4 regions of the Agrobacterium sp. 22-3639C2 genome follow, and region 1 is predicted to be linked to each of the others. Evidence: predicted binding sites of a transcription regulator. Region 1 holds the regulator's gene; each other region holds the start of a gene.
What was found. Region 1 encodes PhoB, which activates phosphate uptake and scavenging genes when phosphate is short. Its sites were predicted from a motif close to TGTCATNNANCTGTCAT; they were not measured.
Positions count from the first base shown of each region.

Region 2: a site for PhoB is predicted at 1,243-1,259, ahead of ACQZ6D_RS03075 (LTA synthase family protein). Genes of this name have one in related genera too.
Region 3: a site for PhoB is predicted at 1,076-1,092, ahead of phnC (phosphonate ABC transporter ATP-binding protein). Genes of this name have one in related genera too.
Region 4: a site for PhoB is predicted at 1,355-1,371, ahead of ACQZ6D_RS16825 (DUF1045 domain-containing protein). Genes of this name have one in related genera too.

Region 1 covers NZ_JBNWDB010000003.1:533,212-535,413, reverse strand. Annotated here, with positions in the region: gene phoU (phosphate signaling complex protein PhoU) at 1-715, shown strand, start outside; gene phoB (phosphate regulon transcriptional regulator PhoB) at 747-1,430, shown strand; gene ACQZ6D_RS15595 (GcrA family cell cycle regulator) at 1,730-2,202, opposite strand, start outside.
Region 2 covers NZ_JBNWDB010000001.1:623,533-625,734, forward strand. Annotated here, with positions in the region: gene ACQZ6D_RS03070 (NAD+ synthase) at 1-1,089, opposite strand, end outside; gene ACQZ6D_RS03075 (LTA synthase family protein) at 1,321-2,202, shown strand, end outside.
Region 3 covers NZ_JBNWDB010000003.1:773,225-775,426, forward strand. Annotated here, with positions in the region: gene phnL (phosphonate C-P lyase system protein PhnL) at 1-299, shown strand, start outside; gene ACQZ6D_RS16800 (transferase hexapeptide repeat family protein) at 296-913, shown strand; gene phnC (phosphonate ABC transporter ATP-binding protein) at 1,151-2,011, shown strand; gene phnD (phosphonate ABC transporter substrate-binding protein) at 2,097-2,202, shown strand, end outside.
Region 4 covers NZ_JBNWDB010000003.1:777,959-780,160, reverse strand. Annotated here, with positions in the region: gene ACQZ6D_RS16830 (alpha-D-ribose 1-methylphosphonate 5-triphosphate diphosphatase) at 1-568, opposite strand, end outside; gene ACQZ6D_RS16825 (DUF1045 domain-containing protein) at 565-1,263, opposite strand; gene phnE (phosphonate ABC transporter, permease protein PhnE) at 1,530-2,202, opposite strand, start outside.

The DNA of each region.
Region 1 (2,202 bases):
AACGACCCATTCGCATATCCTGTCTGCCTATGACGACGAACTGAAGTTTCTGACGCGCCGCATCGCCGAAATGGGCGGTCTTGCCGAGCAGATGTGCGGTGACGCCGTGCGCGCACTCGTCAATTCCGATGCTGCGCTCGCGCAGAAGGTCATTTCGGACGATACCATTCTCGACCATGCTGAGCGCGAAATTGGCGACAAGGCGATCGTAACCATCGCCAAGCGTCAGCCGATGGCGGCAGACCTTCGCGAGATCATCGGCACCCTGCGTATCGCCGCCGATCTCGAACGCGTCGGCGATCTTGGCAAGAACACGGCCAAGCGCGTTATCGCTGTCGCCGGCACCGGCGTTCCGCGCAAGCTCGCCCGCGGCATCGAGCATCTGTCCGACCTGGCGCTGGTGCAGCTCAAGGAAGTCCTCGACGTCTATTCCACGCGTTCCGCCGAAAAGGCCAATGCGATCCGTGAACGCGACGAGGAAATCGATGCCATGTACACGTCGCTCTTCCGGGAGCTTCTGACCTACATGATGGAAGACCCGCGCAACATCACCACCTGCACGCATCTTCTGTTCTGCGCCAAGAACATCGAGCGTATCGGCGATCATGCGACGAATATCGCAGAGACGATCTATTACATGACCACTGGCAGCCAGCCGGAGGGCGAGCGTCCGAAGGACGACAGTTCCAACACGCTTGGTTCGGTGACCGAGTAACAGACAAGCAGAAGCTTGCGGAGTTCAGCATATGGTGCCCAAGATTGCAGTTGTGGAAGACGAGGAAGCGCTGAGCGTCCTGCTTCGTTACAATCTCGAGGCTGAGGGATACGACGTCGACACGATACCCCGTGGCGATGAGGCGGAAATCAGGCTGCAGGAGCGCATTCCGGATCTTCTCATCCTGGACTGGATGTTGCCCGGTGTCTCCGGTATCGAACTGTGCCGGCGCTTGAGAATGCGGCCGGAAACAGAACGCCTGCCCATCATCATGCTGACGGCGCGTGGCGAAGAGAGCGAACGGGTTCGCGGTCTCGCTACGGGCGCTGACGATTATGTCGTCAAGCCGTTCTCGACGCCGGAACTCATGGCCCGGGTCAAGGCCATGTTGCGCCGGGCCCGTCCGGAGGTTCTGTCGTCGGTGCTCAAATGCGGCGATATCGAACTGGACCGCGAGACCCATCGCGTTCACCGCAAAAGCCGCGAAGTGCGTCTCGGCCCGACGGAATTCCGCTTGCTGGAATTCCTGATGACGTCGCCGGGTCGGGTGTTTTCCCGCTCGCAATTGCTGGATGGCGTCTGGGGTCATGATATCTATGTCGACGAGCGTACTGTCGATGTGCATGTCGGACGTCTGCGCAAGGCCCTGAACTTCTCGCACATGCAGGATGTCATCCGCACGGTGCGTGGTGCGGGATATTCGATGGAAGCCTGAGCGAAGCGGAACCAGATAGTTTCGCTGGCGAAGTAGTGCACAAAAAAATCAGGAAGCCCGAAATCTGAAACGATTTCGGGCTTTTTCTATATGAGTATCCGCCAAACTCGATGCCATTATCCGTTTTGACCGGAGAAGATCGGCTGCGCGTTGAAATCCGGATTGAGGGGTCACGCCCAATAGTAAGGGGAAAGGGTGCGGCCTGCCATCAAGCCGCCCAGAAAGCCGCTTTATTTTTGTCATAAAAAAACGGGCCCGAAGGCCCGTAATTTTTGAGTGCTGAATGCGTGCCGCAACACTCAAGCCTTGCGGCGCTCGCTCACCGGCTGGTAGGCGAGTTTCGCATGGAACTTGCAATAGGGCGAAGATTCCAGCGCTTCACAACCGCAGAAATGGAAGTCGTCCTTCAGCGGATCGCCAACCGGCCATTTGCAGGTGCGCTCGGTCAGTTCCGTCAGCGTCAGGCGACGGGAAATCGGCGTGACAACGTTCTTGGAAGGAACGTAATCGAGAACCTGCGCGGTCTCGATATCGATCTCCTCGTGCAGCGCCGTTGCCGCGTTCGAACGGGTGAGGATGCGTGCCGGTGCCGCGTTGACGCGACCTGCGAAAGTCGTCGCACGCGGGGCAGGGGCAGCGGTGCGCTTCGGCGCGGAGCGTGCCGAAGTCACTGGACCGCCAGCCTTGACGCGTCCCGGCAGATTGAGACGATGGACCTTGCCGATCACGGCATTACGGCTGACGCCGCCCAGCTGCGCTGCAATCTGGCTGG
Region 2 (2,202 bases), on a different contig from region 1:
CAGGAACCCATCCACCGGTTCGGCAATGGGCACGATATCGTAACGGCAGCCAAGCGCCCTGGCGCAATCGGCTGCGTCCTTCAGCGAATCCTCGGAGGTGTAACAATAGGGCAGCATGATGCAGCGCACCCGCTCTTCGCCCAGCACATCAACAGCAAGCGCAGCGCAGATCGCCGAATCGATACCGCCGGAAAGGCCGAGAACCACGCTCTTGAAGCCGTTCTTGTTGACGTAATCGCGAAAGCCCAGCATGCAGGCGCGGTAATCCGCCTCCTCGCCTTCAGGGATTTTCGAGAAAGGACCGCTTTCGCAGCGCCAGCCTTCTGCGGTGCGTTTCCAATCGGTGACGGCAAGGGTCGCCTCGAACTGGCTCATCTGGAAGGCAAGGGTCTTGTCGGCATTGAAACCGAAGCTCGCGCCGTCGAAAACCAGCTCGTCCTGCCCGCCAAGCTGATTGGCGAAGACCAGCGGCAAGCCGCTTTCGATTACCTGTTTCAGCGCCACCTGATGGCGCACATCCAGCTTGCCGCGATAATAGGGTGAACCATTCGGCACCAGCAGGATTTCCGCCCCACTTTCGGCAAGCGTTTCGCACACACCCATATCGTTCCAGATTTCCTCGCAGATCGGAATGCCGATCCTGACACCGCGGAAATTATAGGGACCGGAGATCGAACCTTCGGCGAAAACACGCTTTTCATCGAACTCGCCGTAATTCGGCAGGTCGATCTTGTCACGCAGCGCGATGATCCTGCCGCCATCCAGAAGCGCAACCGAATTGTGCCGGCCCGTTTCGCCCTGACGCGGAAAACCGATGACGACGCCCGGCCCGCCATCGGCGGTTTCCGCCGCCAGTTCTTCCACGGCCTTCAGGCACGCTTTCAGAAAAGCCGGCTTCAATACCAGGTCTTCCGGCGGATAGCCGGATATGAACAGCTCGGTCAGAAGCAGGAGATCGGCACCCTGCGTCGCCGCATCGGCCCGTGCTTCGCGCGCCCTGGCGAGATTGCCCGCCACGTCGCCAACAGTCGGATTGAACTGCCCGACGGCAATTCGAAGATGGTTTTTGATGTCGTGTCTGTCGCTCATGGCTTTTCAATACCGCGCCCGTGCCCGCTCCGCAACGCGGCAATTGCATGCCGCACCACCTTGATAGGATGAAGCCGCAACCGGCATTCACGCTAAGGTTATCACCGCACCGGCCACACCCCGCAAAGTTCATGTCGCGTTCATCGCGCTTATGTGACAGTTACATGACAGTTTTGCGACGCCCCGATTCACCTCCCCGAATTGCGCGGTGTTGCCTCGTAATACCGGAGTATGAGTTTGAGAAATTCGGCGCCAAAAACAACGGCTTCCGAAAAGGCTGATTTTGTCTTTTCGCCTGCATGGACGCGGAGCCTTTCCAAGCTTTCGGGTAAGGCCTACACGCTTGCCAATCTAACGTTTTCCTCGGTCGTGCTTGTCGTCGCGCTGGAATGGATCGCCCGCGGTTCGCTAGTTGATGTCGGCACCTTCCTCACCTCATCCGCCCGCCCCGGCATGACCACCATCGCCGCCGTGCTGCTGCTGCTCGTAGCGCTGGATTCCATCCTCGGCCGCCGTTACCTGTCGCTCATCGCCGTTGCGCCGCTTTGCGCGCTGACAGGGCTGATTTCCGCGCAGAAACAGACCTATCTCTCCGATCCGCTTTATCCCTCCGACCTGCTGTTCGGCCGGCAGATCCTCGAGCTTCTGCCCACCATGCTGAAAGCCCAGCCGCTGACGGCCGTGCTGGTCGGCCTTGGCCTTTGCGCCACGGTTGCGGCCCTTTCCACCCTGTGGCTGCTGGCGCGGCGTTATTCGCCCGGCTTGAGCTGGCGCGAACGCGCCGCAGGTCTTGTGCTGGCGCTGCCGCTTCTGGCCGGCCTCGCCTCGCTCATGGACTATTCGCATTATTCGTGGGTGCGCGATCGTCTCAACATCATCCCCATGATGTGGGATCAACAGGAGAATTACCGCCATAACGGTTTCCTGATGGCCTTTGCCTTCAATATTCCCATGGCCAACGTCTCGGCGCCGCAGGGTTACGGCGAAAACAGCATTGCGGACCTGACCTCGGAACCCGCCGCCTTTGCCGCCAACACGGGCGATTACCCTGATGTCATCATGTTGATGAGCGAATCGCTGTGGGATCCGACACGGCTTGAAAACGTGAAGCTC
Region 3 (2,202 bases), 240 kb from region 1:
CGAAACTCAACCTGCCGCGGGAACTGTGGTCGCTGCCGCCAGCAACCTTTTCCGGCGGCGAGCAGCAGCGCGTCAACATCGCACGCGGTTTCATCACCGATCACGCGATCCTGCTTCTCGATGAACCGACCGCATCCCTGGATGCCGCCAACCGACGGGTGGTCGTGGAGATGATCGCGGAAAAGAAGCGCAAAGGGACGGCCTTGCTCGGTATTTTCCATGACGAGGAAGTGCGGGAAGCCGTGGCCGATCGCGTTCTGGATGTCTCGCAATTCTCCCCCCGGAAGGCAGCGGCATGAGTGTAAAGGTCGGTCTCGAACCTGTTGTCCACGAAAGTGCCCGCGTCACCAATTCATCGATCGGCCGCTATACCGAAATCTCGGAACGCTGCCGCATCGAGGAAGTGGAGATGGGCGACTATTCCTATGTCATGCAGGACGGTGCGATCTGGTGCGCCACCATCGGCAAATTCGTCAACATCGCCGCATCCGTCCGCATCAACGCGACCAATCATCCGATGTCGCGCGCCACACTTCACCATTTCACCTACCGTGCCCGCAGTTATTGGGACGACGCCGATGATGAAAATGACTTCTTCGCCGCCCGCCGCGCCAAGCGCGTGGTGATCGGCCACGATGTCTGGATCGGCCATGGCGCGACCATCCTGCCTGGCGTCACAATCGGAAACGGTGCGGTAATCGGGGCCGGTGCGGTCGTGTCGAAAGACGTTGCGCCCTATACCATCGTCGGCGGCGTACCCGCCCGGCTGATCAGGAACCGCTTCCCGGCGGACCTTGGCCAGCGCATGGACGATCTCAAATGGTGGGACTGGGACCACGCAACGCTGCGCGGCGCACTGGACGATTTCCGCACCCTCGCCGCCGAGGATTTCGTGGCGAAATACGCCGGGTAAAATCGCCCCACACCGAAGAAACTGCAGATTCCGGGGTCATGCTCCGGGGTCTCCCTAACCATGTCTGCGAGACATAGTGCGGGCTTCAAGCCCTTGGCACGACTACTAAAAGGTTCGCAGGCGACCACGCGGACGCCTTATCTGCGCATTCTGTAATATTTTCTTCATCAAACTGACATTCACGCTTCACGCACCGCTGTTAGGTCGAACCCCATCAGAAGAAGATTGGACGGGGAAATGAGCTTTCACCTGAAGCAAGTCACGCGCCGTTTCGGCAACCACACTGCGGTCGATTCCGTGAATGTGGAAATTCCGCAAGGCCAGATGGTTGGCGTGATTGGACGTTCTGGCGCAGGAAAGTCAACGCTGCTGCGCATGATCAACCGCCTCGTCGATCCCTCCTCGGGTTCCATTCATTTCAACGACACGGAAGTCTCTTCGCTGAAGGGTGCCGCCCTGCGCAACTGGCAGCGCGACTGCGCGATGATCTTCCAGCAGTTCAATCTGGTGCCGCGTCTCGACGTGCTCACCAATGTCATGCTCGGCCGCCTGAACCACCGTTCGACCGTGCTCAGCCTGTTCAACATCTTCACGGATGAAGAGCGCCTGATGGCGATTGCCGCCCTCGAGCGGCTCGGCATCGAGCACGTAGCCATGCAGGCGGCGGGCACGCTTTCCGGCGGCCAGCAGCAGCGCGTCGCTATCGCCCGGGCACTAATGCAGTCTCCGAAGATGGTTCTCGCCGACGAGCCGATCGCCTCTCTCGATCCCCTGAACGCCAAGATCGTCATGGACGCCCTGCGCGACATCAACGAGCGTGAAGGCATCACCGTCATAACGAATCTGCATACGCTGGATACGGCGCGCAATTATTGCGAACGCATCATCGGCATGTCGCAGGGTCGAGTCGTTTTCGACGGAACACCCGCCGAACTGACGGCGGCGGCGGTCACGGAGATTTACGGCACGGATTCACACGGCGCCGGCATCGACGAGACCATGACCTCGACCAGCATCAATATTCCCGGCGCGCAGCTTGCCGCGCGTCCGGTTCAGCAATCTGCCGGTCCCGAACCGCTGGCTCTCGCCGGGCTCTGAGGAACCGCTCAGCATCGTTTGCGCCCGCGTCAAGGGCCGATACTTCACAACAAACTCCGGCTCGCCGGGAAACAGGAGAAAGTCCATGTTGAAGAAAATCCTTCTTTCGGCAGTCGCCCTTGGCGTTCTGGCCGGTTCGGCCATGGCTCAGGACGTCAAGGTCCTGCGTATCGGCCTCGACGGTTCGGAAA
Region 4 (2,202 bases), 240 kb from region 1:
TCAGTCCGCGCTTCTTCTGGTAATAGAAGATATATTGGTCCATCGACTGGAACTGGCGCTGTCCCGGGGAGTGGTCCATCATCGAAATCAGCCGCACACGCGGATCGGTCTCAAAATCTTCGAAATGCTCGAGCACATCGGCGGAGGCGACTTCACAGCGCAGGTGCAGCAGGTGATCTGCCCGCAGGCGGTTCTGATCGGCAGCGGTTTCAATGGCATCTGCCATTTCCCGCATCTCGCCCTTCTTGAACCCGCCATCTTCGTCGGAGCCCAGCCGCAGGCAGTCGAAAACAGTGGTAATGCCTGATGACGCGACCTGCGCATCGTGAGCCTGAATTGCGGCGATCTTATCCCAGATAACCCCGGGACGCGGCGAATAGTGCTGTTCCAGATGGTCGGTGTGCAGTTCCACCAGACCCGGGATGAGGAAATCGCCTTCGAGATCTTCACCGGTCTTGGAGGCGCCTTCGCTGATATCGGCGATCTTGCCGTCACGGATCAGAACGGATCCCAGAATAATATCGTCTTCCAGAACGATACGGGCGTTGGAAAGGGCATGCTCGGTCATGGGTCAGCATCTTTCTTTGGCGGCTGGCCAAGCGGGTGCCAGCGATGAACGGTAAATGGTGCGCCGCGCGTTTCCTCAACGAACAAAGCGAGGCCGGAAATGGTGAGAGGCCGGTCGACGAACTCGGAAAACTTGGTCGAAAGCACATCCTGGATAGCGGGCGCGTCGCTTTCGTCGATGCGGCCCGTCAGCGTCATATGAAAGCGGAAGTCGTCCATGACATGCGGATAACCCCAGAGCGACAGATTTTGCCGCTGGCTTTCGGTCAGGTTTTGCGGGCGCCGGCGGGCAATGTCGGTCTCGGACAAGGGCGCGCGAAACCGGTCGAAATGGTCAACGATCTCAGCGGCAAAATCCTGCAGCGGCTGGTAGGTGCGATCCGGAACGAGCGCGAAAAACGGCCCGAGTGCGCCGATGACAACACGCGGAATATCGAAGACGGACTGGCTGGCCGCAAACTGTTCGAGGGCGGCGACGAGTTCCGCTTCGCTGTATTTTTCGGAAAGCTCGAAGGGGGCTTTCAGCGTCGCGTGGAAACCGTAACGGCGCGGCTCCTCCGTCATCTCCGCATAAGCGGCATGGTCATCATGTTGCGCGCCGGAAAAGGCATTGCGTCCCAGCCAGCGCGACGCCGCTTCAGTCAGTGGATGATCTTTAGCCGGAGAAAAATAGATGGCGTAGCGCACGGCAAGCACTCTTCGGTGTCATGGAAAACCTGGATGAAAAGCTATTTGGCGTGACTCGCCCGCTTCCCGCAAGGTCAGGAGTGCGAGGTAATCGCTTTCCGTGACAGAATGATGATGCCCCAGGAAAAAAAGCGCTTGAAACGCCGCGTGTCTCTCGAATGTCCGGAAGACGGATGCTGGCGCATTGAGGGGATGTATCTGACTTTGCAAAGAGGTTCCGGTTTTGCGCACGTCTCGGGAAGCGGGATAACCAAACCCCGCTCCCGCTTTATGAATTAATGCTGGGTTTTCCCGATCAGGCGCGACCGCAGGGAATTCGAGATGTGGTCGAACAGGAAAACCACGAAGAGAATGAGCAGCACCATATAAGCGACCTTGTCCCAGTCGGCATTGGTACCCATCGCTTCCAGCAGTTTCAAACCGATGCCGCCAGCGCCAACCGCACCGATGATCGTGGCGGAACGGGTGTTGCTTTCCCAGAAATAAAGCGACTGGGAAATGAAGACCGGCAGGACCTGCGGAAGCACGCCGAAACGATTGACGGCAATGGGAGAAGCGCCAACCGATTTGACGCCCTCGCGCTGCTTGTCGTCAACATTCTCCAGCGCCTCGGCATAGACCTTGCCGAGCGCGCCGGTATCGGTGAAGAAGATCGCGGCAATGCCGGGGATCGGCCCCGGACCGAAGCTGCGCGTAAAGAACAGCGCCCAGATCAGCATGTCGATCGAGCGCAGGAAGTCGAACAGACGCTTCATGCCCCAGTTGGCGGCCCTGTTAGCGGTGATATTGCGTGCGGCGAGAAAAGCGAGCGGCAGGGCAACGAGCGTGCCGAACAACGTGCCCACAAAGGCCATCACCAGCGTCTGCATCAGCTTGGAAAGAATATCGGCGTGCTGCCAGACACCATTGTCGAGGAAATCATCGACCATGTGGCTGATGTTTGAGCGC